Regions from separate parts of the Kitasatospora sp. NPDC094015 genome, predicted to be linked through region 2. Evidence: riboswitches for the same ligand, from Rfam matches in the RefSeq annotation. Region 2 holds a riboswitch; each other region holds the start of a gene.
The links. Region 2 has a riboswitch for cyclic di-AMP ahead of ABT014_RS22145 (M23 family metallopeptidase). Riboswitches for the same ligand answer to the same signal wherever they lie in the genome.

Region 1 (4,798 bases), on a different contig from region 2:
GACGAGGACGAAGCCGACCAGCGCGATCGGGAGTCCGGTGAGCACGAAGCCCACCTCGCGGTAGGTGGTGGCGCTGAACGGCGCCTTCCAGAACGCCGGACGGTGCGTGTCGCGGTAGCCGTACGGGGTGGTGCCGGCAGTCATCTCGTACCCCTTGAAGTCGTCCGTGCTCACGTCCTCCAATCTGCCGCAGTCCGGTTCGGCGGGGTATCCGGTCCGCTGCCGGATCCGGGGTGGGGTTCTCCCCACCCCCGCACGGGCGTTCGCACCGGGGCGGCCGGGCCGGCGGCCACCGGCTACGGTTTGTCCGTGAACGTGCCCGTGAACGACGAAGACCTGCCGCTCATCCCGCCCACCCGGGCCGCCGACCTGCTCGCGGCCGTGGACGGCGGCGACGGCGCCCCGGTGCCCGAGGACGCGCTGCGGACGGTGCTGGCCCTGCTGGAGCTGAGCGGCGCCCGGATGCACGACGGCTTCCCCGAGCTGACCTCGGCGCTGCTGGAGCAACTGCTGTACGAGCGGCTGTACCTGTACGTGCAGCCCGCCGGGGACCCGGCCGGGTACGGGGCGGCGGTGCTGGCGCTGATCGAGCACCAGCGGGGCGCGCGGCGGCTGAACGCGAAGCGGTACGCGCGGCTGCGGGAGGAGGCCGAGTGGCAGGGCGAGGTGCTCTGCGGGCTGCTCCGGCGCTCCGACCTGGTGACCTGGCCCCGGCTGTACGCGCTGCTGCTGCGGGCGGACGGCGTGGACACCGCGGACCTGGACGCGGTGCGGGCCTGGCTGGACGCCTTCCGCGAGCTGCCGGAACCGGACCGGCTGGCGGCGTACGCGGCGGTGCCGGGGCTGGAGCCGGAGGACCGGGACGGCGGCTGGGGGCCGACCCGGCTGCTGATGATCGGGATGGCCACGGACGGCGCGCGGCTGCTGCTGGAGCAGGGCCTGATGCAGCGCAGCTACCGGAACCTGGCCGAACTGACGGCGCTCGGCCGCCCGATGCCGACCGAGCTGGCCGGCGATTTCGAGGGGTTCGAGGCGGCGGTCGTGGTCGAGGCGCTGGAGCTGTACGGGCACTGGACGGTACCCGGGCTGCCGGCCCTGCTGGTCGAGGAGTACCCGGACCTGGCACCGGAGCCGGGCACCGAGGAGATCGAGGCGTACCTGGCCGCGCGGGACGCGGACGAGCAGGGGGAGTACGACGGGCCGGACGGGCCGGACGCGTTCGACGGGCACGACGGCCCGGAGCCGTTCGGCCCCGGGGCGGCGTCCTGAACTCTAGGGCTGGAGACCGTGCGCCCGGAGCCAGCCGAGCGGGTCGACCGGGGCGCCGCCGCCGGGGCGGACCTCCAGGTGCAGGTGCGGGGAGGTGACGTTGCCGGTGGCGCCGACCGCGCCGAGCAGGGTGCCGGGGGCGACCGCGCCGCCGGTCGTGGCGATCCCGGCGAGGTGGCAGTACCAGAGCTCGGTGCCGTCCGGCAGCGTCTGGATGACCCGGTACCCGTAGGCGCCCGACCAGCCGGCCGAGCTCACGGTGCCGGCGGCCACGGCGCCGACCGGGGTGCCGGCCGGGGCGGTGAAGTCGAGGCCGGTGTGCAGGTGGGACCAGAGCGAGCCGGTCTGCCCGGGGTGCGCCGCGCCGAGCGTGTAGCCGGTGACCGGCAGGGTGGGCGCGGTGCCGCCCTGGACGGCGGGGGCCGGCGCGACGGGAGCCGGCGCGGCCTGCTGGGCGGCGCGCTTGGCCTCGGCCTCCTGGGCGGCGGCGAGCCGGGCGCTCTCCTCGACGGAGGTGCCCTGGCCGTCGGCCTGCTGCTGGATCCGGGCGGCGAGGGCCAGGCCCGGGTCGGCCGCGGTGGCGGAGCCGTCCGTCCGGTCGGCGGCCGCGTCGGCAGCGAAGACGGCCGGGGCCGGGGCGGCGTGGGCCTGGGCGGCGGAGGCGAAGCCGGTGGCGCCGAGGGCGGCGGTCATCGCGGTGACGCCGAGCAGCGGGGCTCCGCTGCGGGCCTGACGGGGCATCCGGTGCCGGGAGGCCTCGCCGCCGTGGTCCACCGGGAGGTGCTGGTCGACCGGGTGGTCGAGCAGCTGGGTGCCGGCGGCCGGGGCCTGGAGCGGGTGCGTCGACGCCACTGCGGCGTGCTCCTTTCCTTCCTTCTCGCCGACCGGGTTAGCTGACGGGTTCGGAGCAGGAAGGTCTCCTACGGCCGGGTTTCGGGCCCGGCCGATTCACCCCAAGGAACGTGGTTCCCCGGCTCCCCGGGCCCGCCGGTGAAGGCGTGCCCGCGGATTGAGCGATGGCGCGCGGTGCCGTCTGGGTACGGCGTTGCGTACCGCGCTGCGTTATCGAAAGTTAATCCTATGAGCCCCATGATTCCAAGCGCCTCGGCCGAGACTTTGGCAGCCCACCGGGACACCAGGGACCGCCCGCGCGGATCGGCGGGCCCGGTGGTGACGGACGGTGTCCGGCCGGATGAGTATCCGTACTCATGTGCCCGGCAGGGGAGTTGGAGACCCTTCCGGCATGAGCGCAAAGATGCAGACCAGAACCACGGCCGCCTACTACGCGCAGGCCGTCCTCTCCTTCGCCCTCGCCACCTCGGCCCTCGCGATCGGGATCGCCTACCTCCCGGTCAATTCCTGGATGCGGGGATTCCTCGCGGTCGGCCTGCTCTACGAGATCACCTCGGCCTTCACGCTGGCCAAGGTGATCCGGGACCGGCAGGAGGCGGACGAGCTGACCAGCCGGGTGGACCAGGCCCGGCTGGACAAGCTGCTCGCCGAGCACGACCCGTTCCGGGTGGAGGGAGCCTGACCCCCGCCCGCCGGCCGGGGCGCGGACGCCTACTGCGCGTCGGCGGCGGCCTTCGCCTTCTTCTCGGCGAAGGTCTCGCCGGCGATGGACCAGTGCGTGGCCGGGATCTCCTCGACCGCGACCCAGATCTTCTCCGGGTCCACGCCGGTGACGCCCGCGTAGGCCTCGGTGAGCGCGCGGACGATCTCCGCGGTCTGCTCCTCGCTGCGGCCGGCCAGCTGCTTGACGTTGATGAAGGGCACGACGGCTCCTGCCGCTCGAACGGGCTCTCGGGACTTGCGATCCGCTCGCACGCTACCCCAGGCCCGGCGCGCCCCCTTGACGGCTAAGGCTATTAGCCGTAGCTTAATGGCTACAGGGGCTCGCCGGACCGGCCGGCCACCCGTCGAGGAGCCCAGGAGGCAGCGATGAACAGCACCATCAGCACCCGGTACGTCCCCGTGGCCGGCGGCCGGATCGCCTTCGACGACTCGGCCGACGGCGCCACCACCGCCGCCACCGGCCACCCCGTCGTCCTGCTGCCCGGCATGCTCGACAAGCGCGCCTCCTACCGCCACCTGCGCCCGCTGCTCACCGCCGCCGGCCACCGGGTGATCACCATGGACCTGCGCGGCCTCGGCGAGTCCTCCACCGGCTTCACCGACCACTCCCCGGCCGCGATCGCCGGCGACGTGCTCGCCCTCCTCGACCACCTGGGCATCGAGCGCGCCGTCCTGGTGGGCAACTCCTACACCGGCGCCACCGTGGTCAAGGTGGCCGGCGACCGCCCGGAGCGGGTGGCCGGGATCGTGCTGATCGACGCCTTCGTCGAGAACCTGCCGCCGAACGCCTTCCAGCGCGCCCTGGTCAGGACGCTCGGCAGCGCCGTGCTGCACTTCCCCGCGCTCTGGGGCGCGGCGCAGAAGCTCTACTTCCCGACCGCCCGCCCCGCCGACTTCGACGCGTACCGGGCCGGTCTGGTCGCGATGCTGCGCGAGCCGGGCCGCCGGGAGGCCGTGCGCGGGTACGTCGGGGGCGACTCGGCCCCGGTCGGCTGGACGGCCGCCGTCCGCTGCCCGGCGCTGGTGCTGATGGGCGCCAAGGACCCCGACTTCCCGAAGCCCGAGCTGGTCGCCGACCGGCAGGCCGCCGCGCTGAAGGCCCGTAGGGTGATGATCGACGGCGCCGGCCACTACCCGATGGCGGAGTTCCCGCAGGCCACCGCCGATGCCCTGCTCCCCTTCCTGGACGAGGTCGCCTGATGCCGCGCGTCGGACTCACCCCCGCGGCGGTCGTGGACCACGCCGTGGCCCTGCTCGACGAGCAGGGCGGCGAGGCGCTCACCCTCGCCGCCGTGGCAGCCCGCGCCAAGGTCGCCACCCCCTCGCTCTACAAGCACGTCCCCGGCGGTCTGGCCGAACTGCGGCGTCTGATCGCCCTGCGGGTCACCGAGGAGCTGGCCGACCGGCTCACCGCCGCGGTGCTCGGCCTCAGCACGGACGAGGCGGTGGCGGCGCTGCTGTCGGCGTACCTGGAGTACGCCTTGCAGCACCCGGAGCGGTACGCGGCGCTGCCGCAGTCCCCCAGCCCGGCCGATGCGGAGCTGGCGGCGGCCGGCGGGCGGCTGGTCGAGGTGATCATGGCGGTGCTGCGCGGCTACGGGCTGACCGGGTCGGAGGCGGTGCACGCGACCCGGACCGTCCGGGCGGTGGCGCACGGCTTCGCCTCGCTGACCACCGGCGGGGGCTTCCGGCTCGCGGAGGACCTGACGGTCACCCGGCAGCGGCTGACCGGGGTGCTGACCGAAGGGCTGCGCACCTGGCCGGCGCCGAGCTGACGTCCACCCGTGTCCTGCCGGTCCCGGCCGGCGTTGGACAGGGTATGAAGAAGCGCAGCATGCTCGCCGTCGCCTCCCTCGCCGTCGGTGTGGTGGCCTCCTTGACCGCTCCGAGCGCCCACGCGGCCCCCGCGGGCGACCGCGGCCTGACGCCCGACGCCGTCACCGCCCCCGACGTC
Region 2 (4,798 bases):
CAGCCGGGGGGTGGCCGGCCGGTTGATCGAGTCGGTCGCCAAGGACGTCAACGACGACCGGGCCGTGCTGCTGCTCTGGCGGCGCTGAGCCGGGAGCCCCGGCCGACTTCGGCGCGCCGGTGGACCGCTGCCCGGACTGTCAATCAGGAGTGGTGATCTTCGGCCATTCCCCGCGCCCGGGCCGCCGGAGTGGATCACAGTGCGGTCGGCCTGCCGGTTTGCCGCCCTGCGGCCCAGCCCGGTGCCGATGCCCGGGCACCCGTCGACGCACCGTCAGAAGGGCTCCGCTAAGGTCGCGGACGGCGGAAATTCGTCCCACATCGCGGGATCTTGCTCCTGGGCTTCCGACAAGTCCTTTACGGAGTCCGCACGAGCGACCACACTGAGTCCGGGTGGGCTGGTCGAGACTCGGGGGATGGGGGGCGAATCGTGCGCCACGCGGCTGTCGTCTGGCGACCTCGGACGCCCCTGTGGCGCTCCGGTCGCGGCGGGACGGCCTGTCCGCCAGGGACCGTCCGGTTCCGTCTCGAACCCGCCATGAAATGAGGAAGTGAGTCCGGGTGGCCTTCTCCGTGTCCGCGCTGGTGCTGTTCGGCATCATCGTCGTCATCTTCATCCGTAACAAGCAGCTGAAGACGAGCCACGCGATCATCGCGGCGCTGTTCGGCTTCATGGTGAGCCAGTCCACGGCGGCCAAGCCGATCCAGGACTTCCTCACCCAGCTGGCCTCGACGATCTCCTCCGTCGCGGGCTGAACCCTCCCGGGTCCGCTGTCGAGCCGGTCGGCGCCTGTGCCGTCCGGCCCTTCCCCCTGCCCGCGCCCCGGTCCAGGGCCGTCCCGCGCGGGACGGTCGCGGCGTGCTCCGGTGCGGACGGTGCGGACCGCCGAACCGACGGGGACGCCGGTGGCGCCGCGGACCTCAGCGGCGCTGCGGCCGTACCCGCCGCAGCCGGGCGAGCAGCCCCGCCCGCCGGGTGACGGCGGTCGGTCCGGGCACCTCGACGGGCTCCGGCCGAGCGGCCGGCTGCTCCGCCACCTCCGCGACCAGCAGGATGAACAGCCTTGCCCAGCACAGCCGTTCGCCGCGGGGCCAGTCCAGCGCGCGGAGCGCGGCCGAGGCGCGGTCGCAGACCACCCCGTTCACCCGGACCTCCGCGACGTCCTCGCCGACCCGGCCGCCGAGGAACAGCTTGACCCCGTTCACCTGCGGTCCGGTCAGCTCCGTTCGCAGGCTCTCGGCCAGCGCCGTCAGCGGCTGGTTCGCCGCCAGCCAGTGGGCCAACTCGCGGGAGCCGAAGCCGAACACGGCGGCCGGCCCCTGCAGCGCGTGCCAGCCCGGCAGCTCCGCCGACCGGTAGTGGTCGGCGTACTCGCCCCGGCGCTCCAGCAGTTCGACCACGGCGCCGGCGGTGGTGGTCGCCCACATCCGGACGGCGTTGGCGAGCTGCTCCTCCTCGGTCCGCCCGAGCCCGGCCGCGCAGTCCCACACCACCGGCCCGTCGGCGCGGCCGAGTTGGAGCACGTAGCCGAGGTCGACATGACCGGCGCCGCCGTCGCCCGGGTGCTCGCGGACCGCGACGGCCGTACTGCCGGGGCCCCGCAGCAGCTCGCCGTCGACGGTGAACCCCTGCCCGAAGCGCGCCATTTCGCGGATCACGCTGCGCTGTATGACGTCCAGTCGGTGCTGCGGGCCCACAGGCCGGCTCCTAGCTCGAAGCGTGGGGGAAATCGAACACCGATGAGGCTATCGGCCGCCGCCTCCCGGCGGGAAACCCGAACCGGGCCGGCGGGCGCCGGGACCGGCTCCGAACGGCGCCTGCGGAGCGGTGGACGGCGGCCGACCGGGCCCGGAGGGGGTGACCGGAGTCACGCGAACCGCGGGTTTTCGTCGCTCTCGGTCGTACCGCACGTGCGGAAAGCGAAATTCGCCACGCTGTGCATCGGGAAATGTGCGACGGGTGAGCAATTCGGCTGCGGTGGGCCTTGCGGCCACAGCAGAGCGTGACTTTCGTCCTTGTTGATCTTATGTCCGCTTTCGTTCCTTACGTGCCGTCACTTGCTCCGTATGCGCCTCATAGGTTTTGCTTCGTGACCTGCCCGGCAAACGCCGGGCGGGGCCACCGGGTGGAACGCCGAGTCCTGCCGCTGCCCGGGGCCGACGCACACCATCCGTGCACGGCAGGAGCGGGGGACCCAAGGTAAGTGCCGTTTCCGGAATTCCGGTGCGGCTTGGGGTGAAGCCGTGTCTTTTTCACGGCCGGGCGATCTCCCGTCCGAACCCGACAGCTCACCTCGTAGGCGTCGGAGAGGAACCGCTCAATGTCCGGTAAGGGCAAGCACCGTCGTCCCCGTCTGTCCAGCCTGACCCGAATTGCCGTCGCCACCGGTGTCGTCACCGCTGCCGTCGCTCTTCCGGTCACCGCCGCCTCGGCCCACACCTCCGCCGACGCCCAGGGCACCGTCTCCGCCGCTGCCGAGCAGGCCGCCCCGGCCGCGCCGGCCGCTGCCGAGGCCCCCGCCGACCACAGCTACCAGGTCGTCCACGGCGACACCCTGTCCAAGATCGCCGCTGCCCAGCACGTCGACGGCGGCTGGCAGAAGCTGTACCAGGACAACCGCCAGGTCGTCGGCGGCAACCCGAACCTGATCTTCCCGGGCCAGAAGCTGACCGTCGGTGGCCAGCAGGCCGCCGCCCCGGCCGCCGCCCCGAAGAGCGAGGCCCCGGCCTCCCGCTCCGAGCACCGCGCCCCGGTCACCCCGGCCCCCAAGGCCGAGACCCCGAAGCCGGCCGCCCCCAAGCCGGCTGCCCCGAAGACCGAGGCGCCCGCCGCCTCCGCCCCGGCCGTGGCCCCCGCCACCTCGGGTTACGTCGCGCCGGTCAACGGCCCGCTCGGCACCCCGTACCACCAGGCCGGCTCCAACTGGTCCTCCGGCTACCACACCGGTGTCGACTTCGTGGTGGGCACCGGCACCTCGGTGAAGTCCATCGCGGCCGGCACCGTGGTCTCCGCCGGCAACGGTGGCGCCTACGGCAACGAGGTCGTCATCAAGCACGCCGACGGCAAGTACTCGGAGTACGCCCACCTGTCCTCGATCGGTGTGACGGTCGGCCAGACCGTCACCGCCGGCCAGCAGATCGGCCTCTCCGGCGCCACCGGCAACGTCACGGGCCCGCACCTGCACTTCGAGGTCCGCACCGGCCCGGCGTACGGCTCGGACATCGACCCGGTGGCCTACCTGGCCGCCCACGGCGTCAAGGTCTGATCCCCGGATCGAACCCCACCCGCCACACCCGCCGCAGGCCCGGCCCAGGACCCCAAGTCCCGGGCCGGGCCTCCGGCACACCCGCCGCCGCGTCGCGCACGGCCTTGCCGGGGCGGAGCACAATGCCGTCGCGCGCCGGCGTCCCGGTCCGGCATGATCGCCGGGTGATGCCACCCAGGTCCCAGTTCCTCTCTCCGGCCGGCGAGTTGACCGATCCACCGACGGTCAGGACCGGAGCCCCCGGCGGATGACCAGCTTCCTGACCCACCGGGCACGCGTGCACGACGCCCGGCTCCCCGTCCACCGCCGGCACAGCGCGCTGCGCACCTGCCTCACCCTCTTCGCGCCGTACGGCCTGCGGGCGACCTACCACCACCTCACGCTCACCGCCCGGATCCCCCGGCGGCTGGCGGCGGACCCGGCCGCGCTGGTCCGGGCGGTGGAGGAACTGCACGAGGCGCGGGAGCTGTTGCGTACCCGGGCGGCGGAGTTCGAGGCGCAGCGCCGTGCGCAGAAGCGGGCCGGGCGCCGGGCCGTACCGGAGCCCCGGCCGTGGTGGCTGCGGGGCTGGTGGTGGGCGGGCGGCCCGACCGGCGCCTGGTACGACGATCCGTGCCGTCATCCGTCGCTGCGGCTGCCCGACTACGTCCGGCGGCAGAACGCCCTCCTGGGCGGCGCCGACCTACCGGGCTGCCCGGCCTGCGGGAGCGAGGAGCCGCAGGTGGTGCTGCCGACCGGTCACGGCTCGGTCGAGTTGTGCGCCGGATGCGGATGGGCACCGGCGCCGTGTCCGTGCGGGCGCGGGCACGGGTTCGTACCGGCCACCCCGTGGGGCTGGAAGGAGATCTGGCGTCGCGAGCACCTCGGCGACGACGGCCGCCCGATCGGGCACGGGACGGGCCCGGAGACCTGACCGGCCCTCACACGACTTCGGCCCCGGGTCGGCGAGTTGATCGCCGGCCCGGGGCCGAGGTGGTGGAGCGGGTGACGAGAATCGAACTCGCGTGACCAGTTTGGAAGACTGGGGCTCTACCATTGAGCTACACCCGCATGCGCGCAGTTGACGGTACGTCCGACTGTACGCGACCCCTCGGCCGGGTGCGGCCGGGAGGACGGGGCTAGCGTACCTGGTCGGGGCGGTGGAGTGCACGTCGCTTTCGCTCCGGCGGGGGGTTCATAATGCGCCGGGCCGGGGGAGGCCGCCGTGTACTCTTCCTCTCGGCACTACGGGGTGTGGCGCAGTTTGGTAGCGCGTCCGCTTTGGGAGCGGAAGGCCGTCGGTTCGAATCCGGTCACCCCGACATCGTGTGCGACAGGGTCTCGTCCGGCGGACGGGGCCCTGTTTCGTCGTCCGGCCCGGCAGTCGCGCCCGCCCGTCCCCGGTGACCGGGCCTGCCCGGCCCCGGCGGCTACGGCCGCCCGCCCAGGGGTGCGCGGACCGGTCGGTCCGGGCCTCCGGCGGGGCCCCGCGGCAGCGCCCTGGCGTCGGGCTTTCGCCGTACCGGTAGGATGGGCAGCTGGCGGTAGTACCTG
Region 3 (4,798 bases), on a different contig from region 2:
GGCGAGCGGTGGGAGGTCCGAGGTGGCCAGGCGGGTGACGGCGCGCGCGGCGGCGCGGACGGCGGGTGCGGTGGCGGCGGCGCTGCTGGCGGTCGGCGGAGCGGCCGGCCCGGCGGTCGGGGCCGCCCCCGGCGGCTCGGACCTGCGGGTGGTCCGGCTGGACCCGGACCCGGCCGCGCCGGGCGGCACCACCACCCTGCACGGCTTCGTCGCCAACGGCGGGCCGGACCGGACCGCCGCGGGCTTCACCGTGCTGGCCGAGCTGCCGGCCGGGTTCACCTTCGAGGGGCCGTTCTTCCCCGACTCCTGCACCACCTCCGGCGCCGGGCACCTGCTGCGGTGCACCTTCCCCGCAGGCCTGGGCGCCGGGCGCAGCGCGACCGTCCTGGCGCCGGTCCGGGTGGCACGCGAGGTGCCCCCCGGCACACGGGCCGAGGGGCACCTGCTGGTGTCCGGCGCCGACGACCGCCACCCGGCGGACGACGGCACGCCGTTCACGCTGAGCGTGCCGGCGTGAGGGTCAGCGGTAGACCCGGACGTAGTCCGCGGCGAAGGTGATCGGCGCGGTGCCGGTGGGCGCGGGGTGGTACTGGCCGGCGCTCAGCGACAGGTTGAGGATCAGGTACGCGGACCAGTTGGTGCCGACCCCGGTGTTGTCGGAGAAGACCTTGGTGCCGTTGACGTACCAGTCGACCGAGTCGGCGCCGTAGTAGGTGCCGATGGTGACCCACTTGTCCTTGCCGATCGCGTTCGCGTCGGTGACGTACTTGGAGCCGGACTTGACGTGGTTGGTCAGCTCCAGCAGGTTCGGGTTGTCGGGGTGGTACTCGAAGGAGTCGATCTCCCCGTTGCCGTTCTTCCAGGTCCACAGCGCCGGCCAGGCGCCGGTGCCGGCGGGCAGCTTGACCCGGGTCTCGGCGTAGTCGCCGGTCTTCACCTGGAAGCCCTCGGCGGAGTACTCGGTGGTGAGCAGGCCGGTGTCCCAGGCCTGCTTGCCGTTCTCCAGCTTGTTGGCGCCCGGCTTGGCGGTGAAGGTGGCCTGCCCGCCGGAGACGCTGACGCCGCTCGGGCTCAGCCAGTCCAGCTTGTTGTCGTCCGGGTTGTGGGTGCCGTAGCGGTAGGAGCTGCTGCGGTCGGTGGTCCAGCGGGTCTTGGACAGGCTGTCGAACTCGTCCGACCAGGTCAGCGCCTTGCCCGCGACCGGCGCGCCGGTGCCGGGGGTGGGGGTCGGCGTCGGGGTCGGCGTGGGCGTCGGCGTGGGCGTCGGGGTGGGAGCCGGGGTCGGCGTGCCGGTGCCGGCCGCGGCCACCGTCAGGGTCTGCGCGGGCAGGTTGTGCCAGGCGTTCGCGGAGTCCTGCCAGAAGCCGAACTCGGTGTAGGTGCCGGCCGGCAGGGTGCGGGCGGCGCTGGTGAAGGTGGTGCCGCCCGGGCAGATCTGCACGTTGGCCGCGTTGCCCGGGAAGTCGAGGTTGTGGCCGGCCGCGTCGCGGACGCCGACGCCGACGGTCTTGGCGGTGAAGCAGCCGGAGGAGTGCAGCGTGAGGCCGGCCTTGGCGGCGGTGCCGGCGGCCATCGCCGTCGGGCCGAGGCGGTCCTGGGTGACCGTGGGGCCGGCCGCCTGGGCCTGGCCGACCAGCGGGATGCCGGCCAGCACGGTGGCGCCCGCGAGCAGGCCGAGGCGGGCGGGGGTGGGGGAAAGTCGCATGGGGGATTTCCTCTGCGACGCCTGCGAGGTGAGCTGTCGGGTTCGGGCACGAGGCTGCCCGGCCGCCTGTGGTGCGGCTTCACCCCAAGCCGCGCGGACCGCTCCTGGGCGGAGCGGGGCACGGCACGTACCTGGTTCCCCCGCTCCTGTCCATGACGGTGCTCGAGTGACCGCCCTCGGGTGGACAGGACTAGGCGTCCCGACGGCGGGTCTGCCCAGCCGGGCATCCCGTGCAGGCTAGGCAGACGGATCGCACACGGACAACGAGACGTCCCTCACACCGGCGCCCGCCGGGAACTCTCCGTAGGGCAGCGGTTCACCGGCGGACCGGTCTGCGGCGACCGCGCGTCCGCTAGGTTTGGGGTGCGGCCGGGGCCCGGCCGCACCCGCCGCCGACCGATCAGAGGATCACCCCTGAGATGACCGCGCCCCTGCCTGGCTTCGCCGGACGTACCTACCTGTTCGACGTCGACAACGGCGCCTCCTTCCGCAACTCCTACTCCGCCGACGGGACGCGGCTGCGCTGGGAGGGCCTCGGCGAGTCGGCCGGGCAGTGGGAGGACGTGCGGCTGCACGTCGCCGAGGTGGGCCCGCAGGTCTACTTCGTCAGCTGGACGGAGCAGAGCGGCATCACCGTGAGCCACGTGATGGACCTGAACGCGCTGACCGTCCGCGTCTTCTGGACGTACGAGGGCGAGGGTGGCCGGTTCGGCGAGCTGCACACCGGGAAGCTCCGGCCGCTCAGCTGACCCGCAGGCGCCCGGCCAGCCACTCCAGCGCGGCCGGCAGCAGCAGTCCCCAGGTCCGGAAGTTGTGGCCGCCCTCCGGCACCGTGGCGGTGGCCAGCGACATCGGGGCCCGCACCGCGGCGGCGAACGCCCGGGTGTCCGCGAGGTAGTCGCCGTCACCGCGTTCGGCCCCGGCCAGCAGCACCGCGATGCCGGGCGGCGGCAGGTGCCCCAGCCGCCACAGCAGGTCGGCCTCCTCCCGGCGGCGCGGGCTGCCGCCGAACAGGTCGCCGGTGGTGGCGTCCTCGGCGGCCCGGTAGTAGCCGGAGAGCGCGACGGCGCTCGGGAAGACCTCGGGGTGGCGCATGGCGAGCTTCAGCGCGCAGTAGCCGCCGGTCGAGTTGCCCATCACCGCCCAGGAGCGCGGGTCGGGCGAGATCCGGAAGCCGGCCGCGACCGCGGCCGGCACGTCGCGGGCCAGGTAGGTCTCGGCCCGGGCCCCGCCCGGGGCGTCCTCGCACTCGGTGTCGGCGGGCATCGCGGGGGACGGCCGCAGCAGCACCAGCACGGTGGGCGGCATCCGCCCGGCCAGGTTGAGCCGCAGCGCCGCGCCGGGGTAGTTCAGCCGGGTGATCAGGTTCCGGGCGTCCCCGGGGAAGCCCGTCATCACCAGGACGGCGGGGAAGCGGCGGCCGGCGTACTCGGGCCGGAAGTACTGCGGCGGCAGGTAGACGTACCCGTCGGTGCTCAGCCCCGAGCGCGGGCCGGTGATCCGTACCGCCTGGATCTCGCCGGAGGCGGCGGGCTCCCGGCCGACCGCGCCGCCGCCGCGCACCGGCTCGCGGCCGAGCACCCGCAGCCCGTCGCCCGGGGCTCCGGTGGTCACCGTGACCGGTCCGCCCGGCGCGGTGCCGAGCAGGTCGTCCCAGCTGCCGTAGAAGGAGAACCAGTCGTTCGCGGCCAGCCCGAGCGCGAGCAGCAGCGCCAGCTGGGTGGCCAGCAGCGCCGCGATCCGCCCGGCCACCGCGCGCGGGCCGGGGGCGGCCAGCCGGGGCCAGCCGCGCACCGTCGCGGCGGCCACCAGCAGGGCCGCCAGGACGGCGATCGCCAGCACCTTGTGGCTGGTCAGCCCCATGCGGTGGTGCTCCCTCGGTTCGCGCCGGTACGGGGGGGTGCGGGGGGGTGCGATCGGTCGGCCGGCTCAGCCGGGGTCGCCGGCCGGCTCGGGCGTGCTCCTGGCGTGCCGACCCCGGGGGGTGCGGCGGGCGCGGAACCGGTTGCCGAGCCAGACCAGCGCGGCGGCCACCGCCACGAACAGCGCCAGCAGCAGCGTGCAGGCGCCGGCCACCCGGCCGTAGCCGCCCGGCAGCCCCGGGTCGACGAACGGGTACGGGTACCACCGCACCAGCGACCCGCGGATCAGCGTGTACACCAGGTACACGAGCGGGAACACCAGCCACTTCAGCACCGTGGTGCGGCCGAGCCGGGCGGCCGGCGGCACCAGCAGCCAGTCGGCGAGCAGGACCACCGGCATCACCCGGTGGACGATGTCGTTCACCCACGGCAGCAGCAGGCCGAGACCGTAGCCGGACAGCAGCAGGCCGTAGATCAGTCCGGTGATGGCCAGGTAGAGCACCACGGCGCCGCGGATCTCGTCCGGCACGCCCGGGCGGCCGCGCAGGCCGAGCACACCGCCGGTGATCAGCACCAGCAGGGCGAGGAGGTTGCTGAGGACGGTGAAGTAGCTGAAGAAGTCGGTGAGCGGCGACCCCTCACCGACCGCGTGATACCCCTGGACGCCCAGCGCCACCGCCGCCAGCAGGCCGAAGGCGATACGCCCGAGCTGGACTGCACGTACCCGCATGGGCCCGACCTCCGTACCGCTGAACGATCATCAGTCGGTCCCATCATCGGTCCGGCCCTGGGCGGCTCCCGGGAGGCCGAGCGGGCGGTGCGGGTGCGGTCACCCGTTCGGGCCGCCCGCCCCGGGGCCGGGCGGGCTTCCCGGGGGGCTCCCGGCGGGGGCGGGCTTCCCGGCCGGCCGGGCTGCGGGCGCTCAGGCGTGGGTGCCGCCGTCGATCCGGAGCTCGGTGCCGGTGACGAAGGCGCCGTCGTCCGAGGCCAGCATCGCGATCACGCCGGCCACCGTCTCCGGGCCGGCGAAGCCCTGGCCGAGTGCGGGCGCGAGCTTGCCGAGCAGCGACAGATCGGCGTCGGCCGGCAGACCGGGGTTGCTGGTCATCCCGCTGGCGATCGACCCGGGGGCGACGCACACCGCGCGCAGCCCCTGCTTCGCGTACTCGATCGCGATCGCGTGGGTGAAGGACTGGATGCCGCCCTTGGTGGCCGCGTACGCCGCCATGTA
Region 4 (4,798 bases), on a different contig from region 2:
GGGCGTCGAGCCGGCGCACCCGGCGGCCGTCGGCGGACAGCAGGTACGGTCCGGGGTGCCCGCAGTTCAGCAGCCGCAGCCCACCGCCGCTCCCGGGCGCGAACTCCACCAGCAGCGCGGTGACGAAGCCCTCCATCCGCAGCTCCTCGGCGCTCCCGGCGACCTCCCTGGTCAGGGAGTGCTCCAGGCCGTCGGCGACCGCGCCGAGGTCGGGCAGTCCGTCGGCGTGCTCCCGGAACGCTCCCAGCAGCACCGACACGGCGGCCACCGCCGGCAACCCCTTGCCGCGGACGTCCGCGATCAACGCCCGCACCCCGAACGGGGTCCGCTGCAGCGCGTACGCGTCACCGCCGATCAGCGCCTCGGTGTGGGCGGCGCGGTAGCGGGCGGCCACCTCCAGCCGGCCGACCCGGGCGGGTGGCGCGGGCAGCACCGCCTGCTGGGCGGCCTCGGCCACCGAGCGGACCGCCTGGAGCCGGCGCCCGTGCCGGGCCACCACCCGGTTGACCCAGATCCCGATCAGGGCGGCGAACGCGGTGTTGGCCAGTTCCAGGTAGCCGGCGGTGGTACCGACCGAACCGTCGAGCACGGTCAGCACCAGGATCCCGATCAGGACGGCCGCGCCGACCGCGACCGTGTCGCGCAGCGACAGCAGCGCGCCCGCGAGCACGGAGGCCGCAGCCACCATCGGGTCGCCCCAGTAGTCGGCGGGGGAGAGGGCGTCCCAGACCAGGCCCGCGACCAGCAGCGCCCACGGGGCCGCCCGCACGTAGCGGGGCCACTGCGTGGAAGTCGACGCCATGGGCGATCACGATCCCGTCCGGTGGGCCATCTGCCCCGACTCTAGCCGTCGGGGGCCCGGACCACCCGGCGGCAACACACCCGGCCCGGGACGGCCCCCGGCCGGGTGCGGGCCCGGTCCGGACACGGCGAACGGCCCGGGGACGGGAGGTCTCCGGGCCGTCGCGCACGTCTTCGGGGGTGGGGGCGTCGGGTCCGGCTCCTCAGCCCTCCTCGACGACCGGCCTGCGGTGGTTCAGGCGCTGCTGGTCGGCCGCGTCGCCGGTCCGCGCCTCGGTGCGCCGGGTGCGGTCGAGGTAGTCACGGACGATCAGCTCGACCGCGTCCTGCGGATTCCTCGTGCCGGACTGGAGCATCACCTCGATCGCGAGATCGGCGTCGAGGGTGATGGTGACCTTGGCCATGGCGGGTGCTCCTCGGAGTCGACCCGCCTCAGCCTAGGCCGCTGCCCCCGGAACCGGAAAGGTCTCCGAGGGCCGCGGCCCGGTGGATCCTGGATCAGATCCGGCCCGCGAAGTCCGGGGCCCAGTCGGCGATGGTCTCGGTCCGCACGCCGGCGCTCGGGTTGGCGGCCTCGACGTACTTGCCGTCACCGACGTAGAGCGCGACGTGGTAGACACCGGAGTTGCTGCCGTTGTTGGACCAGAACAGCAGGTCGCCCGGGAGCAGGTTGTCCAGCGAGACGCGGGTGGCGGTGTCCGCCTGGTCCGCGGCGACGCGGGGCAGCGAGATGCCGGCCTGGCGGTAGGCCGCCTGGACCAGGCCCGAGCAGTCCCAGCCGCCGTCGCTGCTGCCGCCGTAGACGTAGGCCTGGCCGACCTTGGACAGCGCGAAGTTGACCGCGGCGGCCTTGGAGCCGGTGGCCTGGGTGGCGGCGGCGGGCTTGGCCGCGGTGGTGGTCGCGGCGGCGGGGGCGCTGGTGGCCGGCTTGGCGGCGGCCGGCGCGGCGGCCTGGGTGTCGCCGCCCAGCGAGAGGTGCTGGCCCGGGTAGATGTGGTCGGCGCCCTCGGTCAGGACCGACTTGTTCAGCTCGTAGAGCTTCTCCCAGCCGCCCTGGACGTGGTTCTTCTCGGCGATCTGCGACAGCCAGTCGCCGGCGACCACGGTGTAGTCGTGGGCGCCCTGGTGGCCGTCCCAGCGGCGGTCGCCGGTCCACTGCTTGCCGGTCGACTGCTGCTGGGTGCTCTGCGGCGCGGCGCTCTGCGCGGCGGGCTTCGGAGCGGCGGCCGGCTTGGGGGCGGCGGCGGGCTTCGGTGCGGTCTGGGTGGTGGTGGCCGCGGCGCCGGTGCTCAGCTGCGGGGCCTCGCCGCCCTTGGTCAGACCGGCCTGGACGGAGCACACCGGCCAGGCGCCGGGGCCCTGGGAGGCGAGCACCTTCTCGGCGACGGCGATCTGCTGGTCCTTGGTGGCCTGGTTGGCCTGCGGGGCGTACGCGGTGCCACCGAAGGCGGCCCAGGTGCTGGAGGTGAACTGCAGGCCGCCGTAGAAGCCGTTGCCGGTGTTGATCGACCAGTTGCCGGAGGACTCGCACTGGGCGACCTTGTCCCAGGTGGCGACCGAGGCGGCGGACGCGGAGCCGGCGGTGAGGCACGGGATGGTGAGACCGATGCCGACGACACCGGTGGTGGCGATGATGCGGCGGGCGCGCTTGGAGGCGCTGATGGGCAGCATGAAGATGCGATCCTCTCCCACGCCTACGAGGTGAGCTGTCGGATTCGGGCTGGAGTTGCCCGGCCGTACGTGAATACGGCTTCACCCCAAGCCCCGGACCGGTACTGGCGTACCGCTCCTGGGCGACCTACCTGGTTCCCCCGCTCCTGCCGTGGTGCGTTGCGAGCGCTGCCAGCCCACCCGGCGGCAGGACTCGGCGTCCCGGGTGGCTGGGTCCGTGTGACCACGAACGTGGGAGGACATTAGGCAGAGACAAGTTGAAACCGCAAATATGTGTGAGCGCCATCACACCGCCTTGATCGGGTATTAAAGATCGATAAACCCAGTTCGCCCCGTTCATATTCAATCGCTTTCGCTCAAAAGCCTTTGTCGGAGGGGGACTTGCCTATGCTTCAGTCGGCAGAGCCGGCCCGCGGCCTGGGGGAGGGGTAACCGATCATGGAGTTCGAGGAGAGACCGCCGGAGTCCGACGGCGGCGCCGAGCCGCCATCGCCGCCGCGCCGGCCCCGCTCGCACCGGGCCGAACCGGACCATAAGGGACGTATCGCCCGGCGCAGGCTGCTGATCTGGGGGGCCGTCGGAATCGTCGCGGCGGTGACCGGCGAGGAGTACCTCCGGCAGGCGCCGGTCGGCTCCCGGCGTCCCGGTCCGGTCCGCACCGAGGCCGGGGCGACTCCCGGCACCCACCAGCACGGCTCGCCGTCCCCGTCGGCCAGCGCCGCACCCGTGCCCCCGCAGCCCGCCCCCACCGTGCCCGAGGGCGGCCGGCACTGGTCCGACCCGGCGGGCTGGGGCGGCGCGGTGCCCGGGCCGAGGTCGGCGGTGCGGATCACCGACCAGGTGCTGCTGGACGGCGACGCCGCGGTGGGCTCGCTGCTGATCGAGCCGACGGGCTCGCTGGTCTTCGCCAAGGACCGCAGCCTCACCCTGAGCTCGGCCGGCAACGTCGAGGTCCGCGGCAGCCTCAGCCTGGCGCCCACCGGCACGGTGGTGCACACCCTGAAGTTCCCGGGCGTGGACGAGGGCCGGTTCGAGGGCGGCGGGATGACCGTGGTCCCCACCGATACCGGGCTGTGGGTGACCGGCGCCGGCTACCTGCGGCTGGACGGCGCGCCCCGGACGGCCTGGGTGCGGGCCGCCGGCGCGCTCAAGGCGGGCGACACCAGCATCACCCTGGCCGCCGCCCCGAGCGGCTGGCAGCCCGGCGACGAACTCGCCGTCACCCCGACCGCGCCCCCCGACAGCGAGGACTTCTCCACCCGGTACGACCTGCGCACGGTGCGTCAGGTCAACGGCAGCACGGTCGTCCTTGACGGCCCGTTGACCTACGCCCACCCGCGGGTCGCGGTCGGAGCCGGCGTCACCGTCGGCGCCGAGGTGCTCAACCTGACCCGCAACGTCCGGGTGGAGGGCACCGAGCACGGCCGCGCCCACATCCACCTCACCAGCTCCCGCCACGCCGACGTGCGGCACGCGGCGCTGCGCTGGCTCGGCCCGCGCACCAACGGCAAGGAGCAGTGGAACGGAAAGCCCGTCACCGAGCCGGTGCTCGGCCGCTACGGGCTCCACTTCCACATGCTCGCCGACGCCAGCCGGGGCACCGTCGTGGAGGGCGTGGTGGTGCGCGACGCGGGCAACCACGCCTTCGTCCCGCACATGAGCCACGGCGTCACCTTCCGCAGCTGCATCAGCCACAACACCTGGGAGGACGCCTACTGGTGGGACGGCCCGCAGGACACCCGCACCCCGCAGGGGCCGTCCGACGACATCCTCTACGACTCCTGCGTCGCCTCCCGGACGGTCTTCGAACCCAACCCGCGCGGCTACCGGCTGACCGGCTTCAGCCTCGGCGCCGGCAGCGGGAGCAAGGCCACCGGCTGCGTGGCGGTCGGCGTCCAGGGCGCCACCGGCGCCTCCGGGTACGAGTGGCCGGAGACCAGCGAGGGCGTCTGGACCTTCGAGCGGTGCCTGGCCCACAACAACCTCGAGAACGGCATCTTCGTCTGGCTCAACGCCCAGCACCACCACACCGTGGGCCAGTTCGTCGCGTACCACAACGGCGGCTGGGGCATCGAGCACGGCGCCTACCTGAACGACTTCGACTACACCGCGAGCGTGCTGTACGGCAACGCCGCCGGCGGGATCGCGGTCCACGCGCTCGGCCGGGACCAGGGGACGGTCTTCGACGGCCTGTTGATCGACGCCGCCGGGCAGTCCGACTACGCGGTGGAGACGGCCAAGCACCAGCTGGCCGGGCAGCCGGTGACCATCAGCCGCAGCCGGCTGACCGGCTACCGCAAGGCCGGCATCGCCTTCCGCGCCACCA

Region 1: it holds a riboswitch for cyclic di-AMP, as region 2 does, so the genes downstream of both, ABT014_RS07905 (M23 family metallopeptidase) here and ABT014_RS22145 (M23 family metallopeptidase) in region 2, are expected to answer to the same signal.
Region 3: it holds a riboswitch for cyclic di-AMP, as region 2 does, so the genes downstream of both, ABT014_RS00775 (glycoside hydrolase family 16 protein) here and ABT014_RS22145 (M23 family metallopeptidase) in region 2, are expected to answer to the same signal.
Region 4: it holds a riboswitch for cyclic di-AMP, as region 2 does, so the genes downstream of both, ABT014_RS33400 (transglycosylase family protein) here and ABT014_RS22145 (M23 family metallopeptidase) in region 2, are expected to answer to the same signal.

The regions. Positions count from the first base shown of each region.
Region 1 is NZ_JBEOUL010000004.1:360,138-364,935, reverse strand. It holds gene ABT014_RS07915 (sensor domain-containing protein) at 1-174, opposite strand, end outside; gene ABT014_RS07910 (hypothetical protein) at 310-1,269, shown strand; gene ABT014_RS07905 (M23 family metallopeptidase) at 1,273-2,121, opposite strand; cyclic di-AMP (ydaO/yuaA leader) riboswitch at 2,134-2,278, opposite strand; gene ABT014_RS07900 (YiaA/YiaB family inner membrane protein) at 2,513-2,803, shown strand; gene ABT014_RS07895 (tautomerase family protein) at 2,833-3,045, opposite strand; gene ABT014_RS07890 (alpha/beta fold hydrolase) at 3,211-4,044, shown strand; gene ABT014_RS07885 (TetR/AcrR family transcriptional regulator) at 4,044-4,619, shown strand; gene ABT014_RS07880 (hypothetical protein) at 4,664-4,798, shown strand, end outside.
Region 2 is NZ_JBEOUL010000019.1:47,940-52,737, forward strand. It holds gene ABT014_RS22130 (PP2C family protein-serine/threonine phosphatase) at 1-88, shown strand, start outside; gene ABT014_RS22135 (hypothetical protein) at 561-755, shown strand; gene ABT014_RS22140 (DUF6348 family protein) at 921-1,658, opposite strand; cyclic di-AMP (ydaO/yuaA leader) riboswitch at 2,155-2,317, shown strand; gene ABT014_RS22145 (M23 family metallopeptidase) at 2,321-3,265, shown strand; gene ABT014_RS22150 (hypothetical protein) at 3,513-4,178, shown strand; tRNA gene ABT014_RS22155 (tRNA-Gly) at 4,242-4,315, opposite strand; tRNA gene ABT014_RS22160 (tRNA-Pro) at 4,493-4,566, shown strand.
Region 3 is NZ_JBEOUL010000001.1:173,631-178,428, forward strand. It holds gene ABT014_RS00770 (hypothetical protein) at 35-517, shown strand; gene ABT014_RS00775 (glycoside hydrolase family 16 protein) at 521-1,705, opposite strand; cyclic di-AMP (ydaO/yuaA leader) riboswitch at 1,709-1,876, opposite strand; gene ABT014_RS00780 (phenolic acid decarboxylase) at 2,125-2,454, shown strand; gene ABT014_RS00785 (alpha/beta hydrolase) at 2,447-3,568, opposite strand; gene ABT014_RS00790 (Pr6Pr family membrane protein) at 3,635-4,297, opposite strand; gene ABT014_RS00795 (SDR family NAD(P)-dependent oxidoreductase) at 4,490-4,798, opposite strand, start outside.
Region 4 is NZ_JBEOUL010000056.1:12,990-17,787, reverse strand. It holds gene ABT014_RS33410 (PP2C family protein-serine/threonine phosphatase) at 1-802, opposite strand, end outside; gene ABT014_RS33405 (hypothetical protein) at 1,005-1,205, opposite strand; gene ABT014_RS33400 (transglycosylase family protein) at 1,300-2,472, opposite strand; cyclic di-AMP (ydaO/yuaA leader) riboswitch at 2,478-2,639, opposite strand; gene ABT014_RS33395 (hypothetical protein) at 3,067-4,798, shown strand, end outside.